3 regions of the Alteromonas fortis genome follow, and region 3 is predicted to be linked to each of the others. Evidence: predicted binding sites of a transcription regulator. Region 3 holds the regulator's gene; each other region holds the start of a gene.
The links. Region 3 encodes FliA, which starts transcription of late flagellar genes. Its sites were predicted from a motif close to CTAAAGNTNNNNNNNNNNNNGCCGATA; they were not measured.
Positions count from the first base shown of each region.

Region 1: PCAR9_RS16470 (DUF5610 domain-containing protein) is a predicted target of FliA. The motif match lies at 1,644-1,670, and genes of this name have one in related genera.
Region 2: PCAR9_RS02845 (DUF3530 family protein) is a predicted target of FliA. The motif match lies at 4,418-4,444, and genes of this name have one in related genera.

Region 1 is NZ_LR812090.1:3,842,537-3,848,534, forward strand. It holds gene PCAR9_RS16465 (RNA recognition motif domain-containing protein) at 1-222, shown strand, start outside; gene PCAR9_RS16470 (DUF5610 domain-containing protein) at 298-1,614, opposite strand; gene trmA (tRNA (uridine(54)-C5)-methyltransferase TrmA) at 1,805-2,902, shown strand; gene PCAR9_RS16480 (DUF1330 domain-containing protein) at 2,925-3,215, opposite strand; gene fabR (HTH-type transcriptional repressor FabR) at 3,350-3,943, opposite strand; gene PCAR9_RS16490 (acyl-CoA desaturase) at 4,284-5,411, shown strand; gene sthA (Si-specific NAD(P)(+) transhydrogenase) at 5,608-5,998, shown strand, end outside.
Region 2 is NZ_LR812090.1:617,210-623,207, forward strand. It holds gene PCAR9_RS02830 (response regulator) at 1-1,421, opposite strand, end outside; gene PCAR9_RS02835 (AmpG family muropeptide MFS transporter) at 1,526-2,872, opposite strand; gene PCAR9_RS02840 (hypothetical protein) at 2,978-3,301, opposite strand; gene PCAR9_RS02845 (DUF3530 family protein) at 3,444-4,331, opposite strand; gene rluA (bifunctional tRNA pseudouridine(32) synthase/23S rRNA pseudouridine(746) synthase RluA) at 4,538-5,254, opposite strand; gene rapA (RNA polymerase-associated protein RapA) at 5,305-5,998, opposite strand, start outside.
Region 3 is NZ_LR812090.1:1,146,309-1,152,306, forward strand. It holds gene flhA (flagellar biosynthesis protein FlhA) at 1-1,037, shown strand, start outside; gene flhF (flagellar biosynthesis GTPase FlhF) at 1,067-2,476, shown strand; gene PCAR9_RS04985 (MinD/ParA family protein) at 2,482-3,348, shown strand; gene PCAR9_RS04990 (RNA polymerase sigma factor FliA) at 3,345-4,076, shown strand; gene cheY (chemotaxis response regulator CheY) at 4,113-4,496, shown strand; gene PCAR9_RS05000 (protein phosphatase CheZ) at 4,531-5,286, shown strand; gene PCAR9_RS05005 (chemotaxis protein CheA) at 5,299-5,998, shown strand, end outside.

The DNA.
Region 1 (5,998 bases), 2.7 Mb from region 3:
AGGGCAAACGAGAATGCAGTAAAGGAATACTTCAGTAGCTTTATTGAAGTGCAGTCGGTTCGTTTAATGAAGGATCGCAAAACTGGAAAAAGAAAAGGTTACGGTTTTATCGAGGTTGTCACAGACGACCTTAGCAGTGTTATTGATAAAACAAATGACTCAATCTTCCAGGAACGAACGTTGAAAGTTCGACCTGCAAAAGACAAAGTCGAACACGTGTAATTCTTATTCGTAGTTTTTAGTTATGTAAAAAAGCCCGGTAAGCTCTCGCTTCCGGGCTTTTTATTGTCATAAGCATTAGCTCTCGCTGGTTTCAGCAGATTGAGGAAGGCCATCTAATAAAGTTTGATTAAAAGATCGAAATCTATTTATGGCGGATATAAGGTCAGGAACCTGTACATCTTCCATTTCGTTAATAATGCCAGCTATTAACGCATTATAGTCTTCGTTACTTTCTAACTTACTTTCTGCGTTAGCAAAGGTATCCATCATTTTCTCTAGATACTGAGCGATTGGACTAACCACATTACCGAACTTCGCGTTGTCGCTTTTATCTTCGTTATAGTGCTGAATATTTTCGTATGTCTTTAGCACTTCTGTTTGTGTTGTTCTATTTAGTTGTAGTGCGTAACCAACCAACTCTTTATCATCAAAGCCTAAACTCAGTGCTTCTTCGAATGCCTTGTCGATATCACCACTATAGAAGGTGTCGGCTAGATCCTGTACTTGTCCAACTAAATCAGCTATCGAATTCAATTCCTCTTCATCAAGCTTTCCTTTTAATGAAAAGCTTATACCGCTTCTTTCATAATATTGATAAGACGTTTGTTGAGAATAGCTTGCCGAAAAATCATTTTCATTTTGTTCACCATTTCCGCCAGATAAATCTTGAGATGCCTGAGCTTGAAAATTGAATTGCTGAGAAGCCTGGAAAGATCGCTGGCTTTCAAAACTAAAGCTCACCTCATCACCATCTTTAGTACGAATTACCAAACTACCGCTTTTTTCGTCCGATGCAGCTAAAGCTTCTAAGGATGAAAGTTGAACAGCATTAGGCTGTTGGCGACCGAAGATATCGGTTTCTAGATCATTAATACCCGTATCAATAAGATCCCGGCTTTTCGTTATACCTTGCTCAATCTCTTCATTCATAAACCCAGCGAGATCTTTTTCGGCCATTGCGAAACCGCGGCTTACTCCTTCCCTTGCTTGGCTAAATAGCCCGGTCAGCTTTTCGTCGCTGGCACCTCCATCGGCTGCGCCGCGAATAACGCTGCCCACGAACTTAAGTACGTTTCGCGCTACTTTTTCAAAATCGAATAAACCGCTCGACTTTTCTTCAAGATTTTTCTCTTTCGTTTCTTGTGGTTTTTGCCCATCTATTTCCAACGCTTGATTAATATTGCTACTTACCACGCGCAAGCCGATACTCGTCTGGCTACTTGAAACAGATACTGAAGCTGCTTGTTGCTTCGAGAACTCAGCGGCTTGCTGCAATCCGTCTTGCTGCAGCTGCTTTTTAAGCGCTTCATTCGGGTGAACCGTTGCCTTTTGATCCGCTTTCTGATCAACCTTTTGGTCTCCCATAAAAGCTTTAATTTGACCCACGTTCATAATTTGATCCTCACTATCCTCATTCTTATTATCGGCAAAGAATCAATATTGTTTAATTTTAATACAGCATTTTTTTCTAAAAGCTATTTAGGCAATCATGCATACTAATAATGAAGAAGTCGGGAGCGCTTGTTGCAGTTATTTTTTAAGGGACTACAATTCGCGACCTTAATAATGAATGGAGAATTTTATGACCACCAATGAACAACAACGCTATCAAGAGCAGTTGGACGAAAAAGTAAATCGTCTCACCGCGTTGCTTTCTCCATTCAATGCACCAGAACTTTCTGTATTCCCGTCTCAGCCAACGCACTATCGTATGCGTGCGGAGTTTAGAGTGTGGCATGAGGGCGATGACTTATTCCACATAATGTTTAATCAGGAAACGAAAGAAAAATATCGTGTAGATAGCTTTCCCCCTGCTTGCAAAGCAATAAACGATGCGATGAGACTTTTGCTTGAAGAAGTAAGACCAAACGAAACTCTCAGAAAAAAGTTATTTCAAATCGATTACCTCTCTGCACTGTCTGGCGAACTTGTTATAAGTCTTTTATACCATCGTCAATTAGATGAAGAATGGCAAGTGGCTGCAAAAGAATTAAAAGCGACACTTGAGACTCACTTTCCCAAAGTAAACATCATTGGTCGCGCTAGAAAACAAAAGCTTATTATCGACAACGATTTTGTGATTGAGCGTTTACCAGTAAACGGTAGAGAATTCGTTTTCAAGCATATAGAAAACAGTTTTACTCAGCCCAATGCTGAAGTGAACTGTAAAATGATTGAATGGGCCTTAGATTGTGTAAAGCCACTCTCAGGCGATTTACTGGAAATGTATTGCGGTGCTGGTAACTTCTCACTGCCGCTAGCACTTCACTTTGATAATGTCGTAGGTACCGAAATAGCTAAACCTTCGGTGCAGGCTGCACAATTTAATATTGAGCAGAATGAGCTGAGCAATGTAAAAATTGTTAGGTTAGCGGCTGAAGAATTCACACAGGCTATGAAGGGCGAGCGTACGTTTAGTCGCTTAGAAGGCATTGATTTAAGCACTTACAATTTCACCACTGTATTGGTCGACCCTCCAAGAGCTGGGTTAGATGAAGACTCGCTAAGAATGATTCAGGATTACGATAATATTGTGTATATCTCGTGTAACCCTGAGACTTTAGCGCAGAACCTTGAGCTTTTAAGTAAGACTCACAATATTTCGCAGTCTGCGCTTTTCGATCAGTTCCCGTTCACTCATCACATCGAGGCAGGTGTACTACTTACACGCAAAGTCTAGTTTGCGTGTAAGTCATTTTCTACTACTCCTTGCCTTCTACAAGAACGTGATGGCTTATTGAGCCGTCAGTTCTTAGTTTTAGTAGCGGAAGGTAATCTGGGTCAGACATAAAGTCGAGTGCGCTTTGTTTTGAAGGCCACTGTATAATAACGCGAATGGCGGGTTCTTCTCTTTCGCCCTCTAAAGTTTGATGATTTGCACTGTTCGCTAAATATTTTCCACCATGTTTCGACACGATATCTGCGGCGAGTTTTACATAGTGTGGGATCCACGCTTCATTAGTAGGTGTAACTTCTAAAACTGAATAATACATATCTTGCTCTCTTTCTTAAAATTAACTGGTTGAACCCAGCGTTATCGTATTGAGAGCTTAACAAGCTATATTCCATGTAATAAGAAGGCTTACACTAGAATCTGTTTCGTAAAATACTTGATAATACTTCCGTGCTACGCTTTCTGCGTAGCGCCTACTTGAACAAAGCGAAGTTGCGTTTTCACTCTTTCACCGATTTCACTTCTAAGCTTATCATCCGCTTCTAATGCTTCAGCTCCGGCACTGAATACCAGTCTTACCATGGCATCGGCTTGTAACTGGGCACAGGCGTATTCCACACCCTGCTGCTCGATAATGTAGTCAGTAAGTTCATCGATGAAATGTTGAATTTCTCTGAACACTGCTAGTCGGTAAGCAGACGACGTACCGGTATGCTCTCGCAGTAATAAACGAAATACGTTTGTGTTGGCCGCGATGAATTCCATAAAGGTTTCAACAGAGGTATGGATGACGCCCCCGCCTGAAGCTATGCGCCTTCTAGCCTGGCGCATAAGCTGACGAAGGGCCAAACCTGCTTCATCCACCAGCGTTAAACCCAACTCGTCCATATCTTTAAAGTGTCGATAAAACGACGTGGGGGCAATACCAGCTTCTCGGGCAACTTCACGCAAACTTATTGCCGATAAACTACGGTTTTCGTCTAGCAGTGAAAACGCAGCATGGATAATATTTTGGCGGGTTTTTAATTTCTGTTCTTGTCGGCTCACGTTCGCACCCTGTGTTCATTAACTTTTAATGGTCTGATGATTTTTTAACTTTAGAGTCTACTTTCAACGTCATCTGAATAACCATTAACGCAATCGAACCTCATACATCAAAGACTAGCACGCCTAGTTTATCGCAACACGCACTGATGGGGAAAGGGAAACAAAATCATCTCTTTTATAAACAAGGGTTAAGCATTAATTCTCACGTTTTACCTACGTTTTAGCCACCCTCGGCTATAATTAAACTTTACACATGTAAGCAGAACTTATATGGGTTTTGCTTGCCTGAAGCCTCGTAAAAAGATAAATTAGCGAACAGTTGTAAGCCAAGTTGTATAAAATGAAAAAACCTCCTCTTATCCTAACGAATGTGCTGGTATTTATAATATCAGGCGCAATTGCATTTATAGGTGTGCCGCTTTGGGTGGCATATCAGGGTATCGATTGGGCAGAAATCGGTACCGCCATATTCCTATTCTATTTCACCGGTATGTCGATAACCGCTGGGTATCATCGCTTGTGGTCACATAAAACCTACGATGCCAACATTGTAGTTCGTGTCGTATTAGCGATTGGTGGGGCGATGGCCCTGCAAAACAGTATCTTGCACTGGTCGTCAGATCATCGCGTTCACCATCGCCATGTAGATGACAACGACAAAGACCCCTACTCTGCAAAGAAAGGGCTTTGGTTTGCGCACATCGGCTGGATGTTACGCGAGTATCAAGCCAAGCGTTACGATGATTACAGCAACTGTAAAGATCTACAAAAAGATAGCGTTGTAATGTGGCAGCACAAATACTACTTGCCTATCGTACTCGCTGCTAACTTTGGTATTACTGGTCTTTTGGGTTATCTGAACGGCGACGTCATGGGCATGATCTTAGTAGCCGGTGTGTTGCGCTTAGTGCTGGTTCACCACGTTACCTTCTTCATTAACTCACTTGCTCACTTCTGGGGTAGTCAGCCTTACACCGATAAGAATACGGCACGTGATAATGGCGTCTTAGCATTCTTTACTTTTGGTGAGGGTTATCACAACTATCACCATATTTTTGAGTACGACTACCGTAATGGCATTCGTTGGTATCAGTTTGATCCGACTAAATGGCTGATCAAAGGGCTGTCTTATGTAGGTTTAACGTCGAACCTTCGCAAGGTGCCTGAAGAACGCATCGAAAAGGCTCTGGCGGCCATGCAGCTTCAAAGAGCAAGTGAAAAAGTATCGTTACTACCGAATGCGGAAGAAATGATGCACACTATTCAAGAAGAGTACGACCTGCTAATGCAGCGGATGAGTGAGTACTACGCAACGAAAAAGCGCGTTATGCGCGTTAAGAAGCGTACATTAAAACGCAGCATTGAAGGATTAGAGCTTGCTTACAAATATAAAGAGATGAAGCACGCCTTTGCAGTGCAGAAAGAGAAATGGGTCCAACTGCAAAGCCTGTCACTACAAATGGCGTAGCATTACGTATTCTTTTAGCTAATTGGATTAAAACGAAAACCACATAAGTATCTGCTTATGTGGTTTTTTTTATTCTATAGTTGGAATTACAAAGTAAGTAAGGTAGTTATACTAAAACCAGAATCACTTATTTTGTATTGCGGCTCACTATTTTGATATTCCGCGTAATACAAAGATAACAATATGGGAAAGGAAGATGGCAACGAAGCAAAAAACTAAAGCTCCGTCGTATCATTACGACGCGATAGTTATAGGCACTGGCCCTGGTGGAGAAGGTGTTGCAATGCAGCTTGCCAAGACCGGTAAAAAAGTGGCAGTGGTAGAGCGATACGAAGCAGTTGGTGGCGGCTGTACTCACTGGGGAACCATTCCATCTAAAGCGCTTCGTCACTCTGTCAGTCGTCTTATTGAATACAATACGTCTCCCCTGTTTGCCGACAACCACTTAAGTAAGAGCCTTACATTTTCAGACATCATGCGCCATGCTAGTGGCGTAGTGCAAAGCCAAACTCGCCTGCGTTCTTCTTTTTATGATAGGAACCGCGTTACCCTGTTTCATGGCGAAGCCAGCTTTGTCGATGCTCACA
Region 2 (5,998 bases), 530 kb from region 3:
GTCGATGTTACTGATGGAGAGTCTTCTAGGGGCGTAATTGGCAGTGATATATTGAACTCGGACCCGACGCCTACTGTACTATTTACCTGTAACGTACCGCCAAGTTTATCAATACTGCGTTTGGCAACCGATAGCCCAATTCCCGCCCCTGGGAAGCGCTGACTTTGCGAGTGCTCCCCTCTATAAAAGCGTTCGAACATGCGTTTTTGGGTTTGTTCATCAATACCAATACCCGTGTCGTTAATAATGATTACTAGAAAGACTTTTTTGTTTTTAACCAGCGTTGTAACGGTCACGTCAATTAATCCCGTTGAAGTAAATTTCACGGCATTATCGAGAATATTCATTATGACTTTGGAAAGGGTCATAGCGTCGGTTTCAGCATAACTTGGCACGCTATGACTGCAATGCATGTTAAGTTCGAGCTTTTTGTCTTTAACTCTTACTGAAAAAGGCGAGATGCATTCGTCTAACAAACTTATCAAGTCTACCTTTGAAAGCTGTAAGTCATCCTCTACATGATTATTGAGTATATCCGTAAGGTTGCTGGTTAGATTAAGCAGCCTATAGCTTGATTGCTCAGCTTGTTGGATCAACCGGGTACGCTGGTCTTCCAAATTGGGAATAAGCTCTAAGGCACTTATTATGGCGCTAATCGGCGCTCGAAACTCATGGCTGATAAGCTTTAAAAATTCTTTGTTCTGTAAGTCTTGACCATAATCAGCTACAGCAAGCCGTACATTCGACTTGTGGAGCTTTCGCAGAGATTTCTTGGGTGAGCTTTTACTAACAAGCCAGGCACCAAAATACCAAAGAACCATAACAACCGTGCCAAATAAAGTAGTTAGCAACATCTTTTCACGCAGGCCTTGAACTCGGAGTAACACCGCGTTTTCTTCTGCTTGTAGGGTGCCAAGAAGAGGAAGAAGGCTAAAGCCATCATCGATGTAGGACTTCATTTCAGTAGGGGGAAGCGCCATAAGCGTGTAAAGCACTATTCGCGTTGTTTTGGCGCTTTCTTCGGCTGTGGCTCTATTTAAGCCTTTATATGCCTTTGTAAACTCTTCTTTAGAAACAGAGGCTAGATTATCGCTGACCCTCCACCTGTCTTCTAAATATCGATTTAACCCCTGGTACGTTACCTGTAACTGATGAACTAAAGCGGTATGAGTAACATTATTGCTTTGAGTTTGGCTGTTGAATTGGTGTATTCGATATTCAGCGGTAATTATACTGTTTTCTAAATCACTCTTTTGCTTAAGGCTAGTAATGAAAGACTGCTGTTTGGTATTTAACACAAGCAATATTGAGATAATAATGGCAGCGAAAAACAAAGCCGTGGCGTTTACTTTTGAAAAGGTAAAAGCGGTGGATACCAATGATGACCTGCGTTGCGGTGGATCAGCCTTGTTTGCGCTCAAATTTCTTCCTTGCAAGAGTTTGCATTAACTACCTTCTTTAAATGTAGGCAACTAATGCAAACTTGCAAGGTCACTAAATGTAGACTGCAACAGAGTGTAAAAATTTATGGCGCTTCGACGCGCTTTATGTGATCTCTTATGGAATATAAAAAGCAAAGGCTAGGGACCACCATGACAGCGGTCAAAATGAAAAATAAACTCCAGTTTCCATTAAGGCTATCGACAACTAAACCACTGCTAGAAGCAACCAATGTTCGTCCTGCAACACTTAGTGAGGCCATAAGCGCATATTGTGTTGCGCTAAAAGCGCGGTTACATAAAAGCGATATAAAAGCGACCATAGCAACAGTGCTCCATGCCCCGGTAAAACCATCGACAATTACAGTGATGGCCAACAGTGAAGTTGAAGGTCCAGTCTGTGCGATAAGGGCAAAAAGAAGGTTTGAAGCCGCCATGGCGACACCAGCAATCATTAGCCCTCGGTAAATGCCATAGCGGATGTTCACTAACCCGCCAAGTAGAGAGAATATAATGGTCACCCACCAGTTAAGTAACTTTGAGTAAGTGGCGATATCGCTATTTGAAAAACCAACTTCTTTATAGAAGACTATGCTCATACGACCTAAAAACGCTTCACCAATTTTAAAAAGAAAAATAAACAGTAAGAATGAAGCGGCCAGCTTGATGCCATTGCGGTTAAAGAACTCCGAAAATGGTGTTATGAGCGTTGTTCTTACCCAGTTAATCACTGCAGAGTTGTTTGCGTTTACATCCGTTACTTGCTCAAGCAAAGCTTCCCTATTAACTGCGGGCTCATTAGCAAAAAAGGTAGCTATTGCCAAAGAGGCCATGATAGCGCCAAGTAATAAGTAAATATCTGGCCAAGTCCAAGAAGTGAGGTCTGCTAAGAAAAAGGGGATAGCGCCGAGGCCACCGTAGCCCGTCCACCATCCAGCTGTTGCTACTGAGGAAGCAGCAGACATACCATCTTTATCTTCTTTTTCAATGCAATCAATACGAAAGCCATCAATAGCAATATCTTGGGTGGCAGAAGCAATGGCAATGAGTAAACCAATAAAGGCTACGTAGAATAGGTCTTGGTTTGCGGTAAGTTGGGACATGGCCAGACACAGTGAAGCAACAACGCTTTGCATCAAAAAGATCCAACCGCGTCGTTGTCCTAGCAACGGCGGCTTAAGCTTATCGACAAGGGGCGACCATAAAAAATTAAATGAGTAGGTGGCGAAGATGATACCGAAGAGGCCAATAGCCGAACGCGATAAACCTTCATCTTTTAGCCAAGCCGATAACACTGAACCAATCATGATCCAAGGAAAACCACTGGAAATGCCAAATAGAAAAATCGTTAGGTAGCGTTTGTCGTTGAACGTTTTTAATGCAGTAAGCAATACTTCGGCCTTCAGCGGTAACTCAAAAGTATATTGAGCCACGAACCACTGTGTTTAGCAATAAAACTGTGAAGGCGATATCAATAATTTAGAGGTAAGCAGGATAAGCTAATAGTATGAGGTGAGCCGCTGTAAATCGAACCCTGTTCACGGGCGAATACCAACACAGTCTAAAGGGCAATGCCCCAAACCTTCCAGAAAGTTAACGCAGTTTGTTAACTCATCAACAAGGAACTGGTCTTTTGTTAGTTTATCTTCATTCCAGTAATGCACTTGATGAAGCAAATGCCAAAAGACACGCTCTTTTTGCGTATATGGCTGGGTTAATGTGCATTCAATTTGCCCCCATTCTTCCATACTATCCCAAAAGAATAGCTCGATCTCCTCGATAGGAAGCTCTCCCTGCCAAAATGCTCTCAAATAGAAACACAGCTGTTTCGCTTTGTTATCTACAAAATTCTGAACATTCACAAGTCACTCAACCGTCGTTGTTTGCTAAAAATAGTATAGCCCATTACATGATTACCTTTGACTTCAACACCCCATTATTCGTGTGAATATAGGTAGGTAACTGTTTTGGGTAATGATTTAGCCTAATCCTAAGATAGAGGAATTACCAGCCTAGATGTCTAGTCCAGCCTATGATGCTATTTGCAACTATATGAATGTTTGGGGTTTTGTTGATTTCTTTTATACTAAAGGTTAAAGAATTATTTGGCAGGTGGACTTGTCTGTAGTGCAATTTTAGTTCGTTTTTTGCGCGAACCTTTCTTTTCATAGCGGTGCTTGCTTCCCAGTCGTTAAAGTTTATTAAAGACAAGTCAAGAATGGGAAAGCTGGCTTTCGCGATAGTATCAATCACTAAGTTATTTGTTTTTTCTTGTGGCCAAAATGGCGATATAGCGACAAACGAATCTGGTTGTAAACCAGGCTGCATTTCGACTGCAGACAAGTAGGCCGTTGCAAGCATTCCTTGCGCAATCACCATGCGGTATCCCGTTCTATCTTGCAAATAATTATCTAAAGAACTGAGTTGCAGCGTTAGTGCCCTCGTCGTTGATTCAAAGTCAAGGTACTGAGTAAGTTGATCACTTCTAGGGTGGATGATTGATTCGCTATCCATCGATGATGACGCGCTTTCTACTTGAGCTTCACTGGTTTGTTCGTCAGTAGTTAGAGACGCAGGTGAGTTTGTCGACAAATTAAATGGACTGATAACTACGTTCCATCCTTTTTCTGCAAGCATACTCGCTAAGCTGTTACCTTGAGCAAGAGTAAGGCTAGAGGGAAAGGGCTCAGTGAGTACGACTGCAACACCCAAAGGGAGCGGAGTTTGTGCCTCGATGACAATAACAGGGGCTTTCTCTTCGCCAACCATTAACGCGTCCACTTCTCCGGGCAAATAGGCATTACTTACATCTGTGAAAAAATCACAATGCGCCGTTACAGGCAGCAGTGAGACGATAACTGCAAATGTTATAAGAAGAGCGTGCCTTTTCATAAAAAACGGTTTGCCTTTACCAATTTTTGATTTGCGCGGTTAGGGCAGCATCAAATCAATTCATACACCAAGCATTCTACGAAGGTTATCGGCAGTGCCTTATAAAACTAAAATGAAGTCTATAGACAATACCAGTACGCATAGATAATTACCCACTCAGCGAGATTTGCAATGTTCTTAATTGCGGCGTGTTACCGAAGGTATTATTACTCAATACTTTCAGAAAGGGCTTTGGGTTGGTACTGGCTAAAAGGGATAGGGATATGAAAATGCTGCCAATGCCCGAATGTGGGATGGGAAAAGCTTAAGCTTTCTGCATGTAGCTGTAAGCGAGAGGCCATAGATAACGCTTCTTCATGGGCATAAAGTCTGTCACCTAAAATAGGATGGCCTAAAGCAAGCATATGCACGCGCAATTGGTGAGAGCGACCTGTGATGGGGTAAAGGGCAACTAAAGAGTAGGGCAAACCTTTTTCATCATGGGAACGCTCGACAACGTCAAAATGCGTCACTGCTTTCTTACCGCGCTCGAAGTCTACCATTTGCTTCGGTCTGTTCGGCCAATCGCAAATGAGGGGTAAATTAACCTCTCCACTGTCTTGTGCTACATGGCCGTGTACTCGGGCAAAATAGCGCTTTTTAGTTTGTCGAAGCTCAAATTGTTTTGATATATGGCGATGACTACCTTTATTCAGTGCCAGCACTAAGATACCCGATGTCGCCATATCTAGCCGATGAACTACCGTGGCAGTAGGATATACACAATTAACACGGCTAATAAGCGAGTCTCGGTGCTCTAAGGCCTTACCCGGCACGCTTAATAGCCCGCTAGGCTTGTGCGCTACCAGCATATCCTCATCTTGATAAAGGATATCAAGATAAGGCGTCATAGGCGGATTATAAACAAAACTCGGGTTTGGCATTATGTACTCGTTACTTCAACGTTGTTCTTTCAGTGCTTAACATTTCGCATTTACGGGTTGTTCACCACAATACGTATTGCGTCTAGCTGAACATCAGCTTCCTGAATGACCTTATCGAGCGCATTCATTTGCGTTTCAATAAATTCAATTTCGCTATCGCGCACAGCGGGATTGCGCTTTTGAAGATCCCGCAAGCGCTGTATTTCGTCATTCAAAGTACTGTGCATATCGTTAAGGGCATCATGCTGCTTTTGGTTAGCCTCGTGATGGGCAAGCTTACGCGCTTTCTCAATAGCAAGTTCAAGGGGCTGCTGCAGTGCTTTTAGAAGTTGAGAAGAAATCTTGCGACCAATTTTACGCTTAACATCAAAACTTAAGTCAGAAGGATTGCCCTGCGCATCTAAACATACCCGCACTGGCGTTTGTGGCAAGAAACGGCTTAACTGAAGTGCTTTCGGTGCTTGTGCGTGCAGCACGAAAAGAGTTTCTATCCAGTAGGCGCCCTTCGGCAGAGAAGGCTCAGCAATAAAGCCCATGCTGCTTTTTCCGTGAACGTCTGTAAGTACTACGTCCATGGCAGTATGCACAAGTGGATGATCCCAACTTAGAAACTGTACGTTTTCAAGCGTGGTAGCAACACGGCGTTTGTAAGTCACCGTCATGCCCTCTGGGTCAAGCCCTGGAAGCTGACTCACCATCGATTCAGTTGGCATAAGGATAAAGCAGTCGTTGCCTTTCTCGTCT
Region 3 (5,998 bases):
AGCTGGGATGGGACGACGTTCAGCAGGTGGATACCATTGGTTTAGAAGTGGGCTATCGCTTAATTCCTCTTGTTGATAAATCTCAAGGTGGCGAGTTGTTGACACGAATTAAAGGCGTGCGTAAAAAACTTTCCCAAGAACTCGGCTTCCTTATTCCACCTGTTCATATACGCGACAACTTAGACTTAGAGCCTAACACTTACACCATCGCTATGCTCGGCGTCACTATTGGCGATTCCGTTATAAGTCACGACGAAGAACTTGCCATTAACCCCGGACAAGTGTTCGGAAAATTAGAGGGGCGCGCTACTAAAGACCCTGCTTTCGGGTTAGATGCGGTGTGGATTAAGCCTAATAAGCGCGAGCACGCGCAAACTCTTGGATACACGGTTGTTGATGCCGCCACTGTTGTTGCGACTCATCTTAGTCAGTTACTTTCCAATAACGCCTATCAGTTACTTGGGCATGAAGAAGCGCAGCAGCTTTTAGATATGCTCGCCAAACAGCACCCTAAATTAGTTGAAGGTTTAGTACCCGATATTCTGCCGCTTAGTACAGTTGTGAAAGTGCTGCAAACCTTGCTATTTGAAGGTGTGCCTATTCGCGATATGCGCACCATTGTTCAGACTCTTAGTGAATACGGTACACGAAGCCAAGACCCAGATGTACTGGTGTCTGCAGTGCGTATAGCACTCAAGCGTTTAATCGTTCAAGAAATTACCCAAGGGGCGAAAGAGATACCTGTCATAACCTTGGCGCCAGAGTTGGAACAGATGTTGCACCAGTCCCTTCAAGCAGGTGGCGAAGACGGTGCTGGTATCGAACCAGGTCTGGCAGACAAGCTGCAAAAATCATTGCAGCAAGCCAGTCAGCAGCAAGAGTTAGAAGGGGAACCTGCAGTACTCCTTACCTCAGGCATGCTACGACCCGTTCTGTCTCGCTTCTTAAAGTATTCTGTTGTTGGGCTGCATGTTCTTTCATACCAAGAAGTGCCTGACGACAAACAAATAAAAATAGTCAGTTCGGTCGGTCAATAATCTGACACTGGGTGATTGGAGAGGTTGCAATGAAAATTAGACGTTTCTTCGGCAAAGATATGCGTGAGGCGCTAAGCCAAGTTAAAGCTGAGTTGGGCAGTGATGCTGTGATCATGTCAAATCGCAAAGTCGCTGACGGCATCGAGCTTGTAGCAGCCTACGACAAAGAGCCTGAAGCTAAGCTTTTCACGCCTAAGGCAGCACCACAAGCCGCGGCAAAAACACCTGGCCAAAAGGCTGTGCCTAGCTTAAGTGAAATTATTGGCGATGACGGTCCTGACAGCTTAAAAGCGTTGCTGGAAAAGCAGCATGGTGGAAACCCAGTTGCAAGCAGTTCTGCACAACCAAAACAGCCAATGTCAGCGAACGCTAAGCACGCCAACGAAATTGCCTCTCACTTAGATTTTTCAGAAGCGTTTATCGACGACCTTGGAACACAATCGCCAGCTCAAGATGTTGTCGAGCAAGAGACTTTTCCTGAGCACCAGGCGTCAAGTATGGGTGAAACACCTGTATCCCAGTCAGCTGAACTAGCTCAAATCAAAGAAGAGTTAGCTTCACTTCGCGACGTATTGCAGTATCAAGTTGCTGACTTAATGGAAGCGAAGAACAAGCGTCAAAAACCTGTTCATCAATATCTGGTCACGCGATTAACCGATATGGGGCTGAGTAGTGCACTAGCAACACAACTGATTAGCTATACACCGGCTCATTACAACGAACGTGACGCGTGGGTATATCTTCTTAACCTATTGGCTAATCGCATAAATGTTACCGGAAACGATATACTTAGCTCACAAGGTGCTGTTGCATTAGTTGGGCCTACTGGTACAGGTAAAACAACCACAGTTGCAAAGTTGGCCGCCCGCTACGCGCAGAAATATGGTGCAGAATCGGTGGCTATGATTACTATTGATACGTATAGAATTGCAGCCTATGAGCAACTAGCGACATACGGAAAAATTATTGGCTGTACTGTGCGAAAAGCGCAAACTAGTGAAGAACTTGCAGATTTATTGTTCCAACTTCGTCATAAGCGACTAGTATTGATTGATACAGCAGGTTTTAGTCAGCGTGATAGTCGATTAATTAAGCAAATTAAGCAGTTCGACAATGGCCAAATGCCAAAAGTTAAAAAATATTTGGTAGCGCAAGCCAATACGCAATATCCGGCTTTGCAGAGAATCATTCAAGCCTATGACGATATTGAACTAAGTGGCTGTATTTTCACAAAGTTAGATGAGTGCTACTCTTTAGGAGAGGTACTTAGTGCAGCGGTTGAATATCAACTACCGGTTAGTTATGTCACCGATGGTCAAAAAGTGCCTGAAGACATTAAGATTGCAGAAGCGAAATCTTTGGTTTCCGCTGCTGCAAAGCTTTATAAAAAGTACGGTTTGAATCATACTAGTGGTAACAACGCAATTAAAACAGCATAAGCAGTATGATTGACGATCAAGCGAGTAGCTTAAGAAAAATGAAGCAATCACGGTTAATCAAAGTAATCGCCGTCACTGGTGGTAAAGGTGGCGTAGGTAAAACAAACATTACACTTAACACTGCTATCGCCATGGCGAAGCAGGGTAAGCGGGTAATGGTTCTTGACGCGGACCTTGGTCTTGCAAACGTAGATGTGATGTTAGGCCTGCGAGTTGAGAAAAACTTATCTCACGTACTCTCTGGCGAGTGCACGTTGGACGAGGTTTTAGTAACCGGCCCACACGGTATTAAGATTGCTCCCGCCACATCTGGTACGCAGTCAATGGCGGAACTCTCACCCACACAGCACGCTGGCTTAATAAGAGCGTTTAGCGAGCTGCGTTCTCAAATAGACGTATTAATAGTCGACACCGCTGCTGGCATTTCAGATATGGTATTAAGCTTTTCTAAAGCCTCCCAAGATATCATGGTGGTGGTTTGCGATGAGCCAACATCACTAACTGATGCGTATGCGCTGATAAAAATCCTTAACCGTGAGCACGGTGTTTTTCGCTTTAAAGTTGTGGCCAATATGGTTCGCGATGTGCGAGAAGGTCAGGAATTATTTAGCAAATTAAGTAAAGTGACAGGGCGTTTTCTTGATGTTGCACTAGAATTAGTGGCGACGGTGCCATTTGACGAAAATATTCGCAAAGCAGTGCGTAAGCAAACAGCTATTGTAGATGCTTTTCCGGGCTCTCCTGCAGCCGTAGCGATAACTAAGCTAGCAAACAGGGCGCTTACTTGGCCTATTCCGGCGCAGCCTGGAGGTCACTTAGAATTTTTCATTGAACAATTAGTTGCAGAAAAAGCCGTAGGAAGTCAACGTTGAACAGCAAGGCAGCCGCTTATCAACAGCAAACAGATAAATCGCAGTTAGTCGAAAGACATGCGCCTCTGGTTAAGCGTATTGCGCACCATTTGATGGCGCGCCTGCCTGCGAGTGTTCTTGTTGATGACCTTATCCAATCAGGAATGATTGGTTTGTTAGAGGCCGCTCGAAACTTTGATGGGTCAAAAGGCGCAAGCTTCGAAACCTTCGCAGGTATCCGCATTCGCGGTGCCATGCTGGATGAAATACGCAAAGGTGATTGGACGCCACGTTCTGTTCACCGAAATGGTCGCGCAATAACAGAAGCGATATCTCAGGTAGAAAGTGAAACTGGGCGCGACGCACGAGATTCCGATATTGCTGACAAGCTTAATGTGAGCTTGCAGGATTATCACCAGATGCTCAATGAAGTAAATGCCGGGAAGCTGGTGGGCATTGAAGATTTAGGTGTGTCGGAAGATGTAATCACTACCGAGCAAAGTCGAGGCAGTGATGCACCGTTAGAAGATTTAATGCAGGGCGCATTTCAAAAAGCGCTGGCCCATGCAATAACGACATTACCCGAGCGAGAAGCGATTGTTCTTTCACTTTACTATGATGAAGAACTAAACTTAAGAGAAATAGGCGAGGTTCTCGACGTAAGTGAGTCGAGAGTCAGTCAAATTCATAGTCAAGCCATGTTAAAACTCAAATCACGAATGAAGTCGTGGCAAGCTGACGAAGAATAGAAATTAAAAACAATTAACCCCTCAGTGGAGGCTATTTTGGACAAAAGCATGAAAATTCTCGTGGTCGATGACTTTTCAACCATGAGACGAATCATCAAAAACCTGCTTAAAGATTTGGGTTTTGCCAATATCCAGGAAGCGGATGACGGAAGCACCGCATTACCTATGTTACAACAAGGCGATTTCGACTTTGTTGTTACTGATTGGAACATGCCTGGTATGCAGGGTATAGATCTGCTCCGAGCAATTAGAGCCGATGACAAACTTAAGCATCTGCCAGTACTTATGGTGACCGCCGAAGCGAAGAAGGAACAGATCGTTGCCGCCGCCCAAGCGGGTGTGAATGGTTACGTTGTTAAACCTTTTACCGCGGCAACGCTTAAAGAAAAATTAGATAAAATATTCGAACGTTTAGGTTGATCCAGACGCTCACCAGATAAATGAGGTTTACTGGATGTCAACGAATGTAAACGTTCCAATATCGTTAGAAGAAGCAAAGCAGCTTGTCACTTTTCTTGAAGAAGGTGACAAGACTTCAGCTAATGCACTACTTGAAGCCGTCTCAATGAAAGAAAACGTTGAGCTATTCGCTGAAGTAGGCAAGTTGACGCGTCAACTCCACGACGCATTAAACAACTTTCAAATAGACGACCGCATCAAAAATTTAGCTACAGACGATATCCCTGATGCTCAGTCCCGCCTTACCTACGTAATTGAAGAAACCGAGAAAGCTGCTAATACTACTATGGATGCCGTAGAGGCGAGTATGCCCATCGCTGAACTGCTCGCAGAGCGAATCGAAAAGGTTATGCCAGAGTGGAAAAAGCTGATGAACCGCCAAATCGAGTTGGGTGAGTTTAAGGTTTTATGTGCAGACTTAGACGAATTGTTGGAAGACGGTTCGAATCAGTCGGCTAAACTTACACAGTTACTTACTGAAGTTTTGATGGCACAAGGTTATCAAGACTTGACTGGACAGGTTATTCGTCGCGTTATCGACTTGGTTAAAGAAGTCGAAGATAGCCTTGTAAACATGCTTACTATGTTTGGCGAACGGGACGGTGCAGAACAAACTAAACCTTCCAGCGTTAAGGCCGATAAGGTTGATGGTGTAGAGGCAGAAGGCCCAATTATTGATGCTGACAAACGAGATGACGTCGTTTCAGGTCAAGATGATGTAGATGATCTTCTGTCTAGCTTAGGTTTTTAGGGGAGCGGGTGCATGTCGTTTGATGTTGACGAGGAAATATTACAGGACTTTCTAGTGGAAGCTGGAGAGATACTTGAACAATTACAAGAACAGCTCGTTGATCTTGAGAACAATCCTGAAGACGCGGACTTGCTTAACGCAATTTTTCGCGGCTATCACACAGTAAAAGGGGGAGCGGGCTTCCTTTCTCTTACTGAGTTAGTTGAAATTTGTCACGGTGCTGAAAACGTCTTTGACGTTATGCGCAATGGCCAACGAACGCTAACGCCTGAGTTAATGGATATCATTTTGCAAGCCACTGATGTGGTAGTTGAAATGTTTGAACGAGTAAAAGCACAAGAGCCGCTAGAGCCGGCAGATGCACACCTCGTCGACCTGTTACACAAACTCAGTCGCCCAGAATCTCCAGATGAAAACATTTTCGACAATGCAAGTGCGCCTGCCGCCGAGCCAGAAGTTGTCGCGGCTGAGCCCGAGGTCGTTGCAGAAGAGCCGGAACTAGTTATAGATGAACCAGTGCCAGCAGCGTCAGATACCAGTGAAAGTAGCGGTGGTATAGAAGAAATTACCGAAGATGAGTTTGAGGCTCTTCTTGATGAGCTTCATGGAGGTGGTGCTCCAGGACAAGCTGCATCAACCAATACAAAACCCGCCAAAACGGAGCCTGCGCAAACGTCAGCACCAGCGGCGAGCACTGACAGTGATGACATTA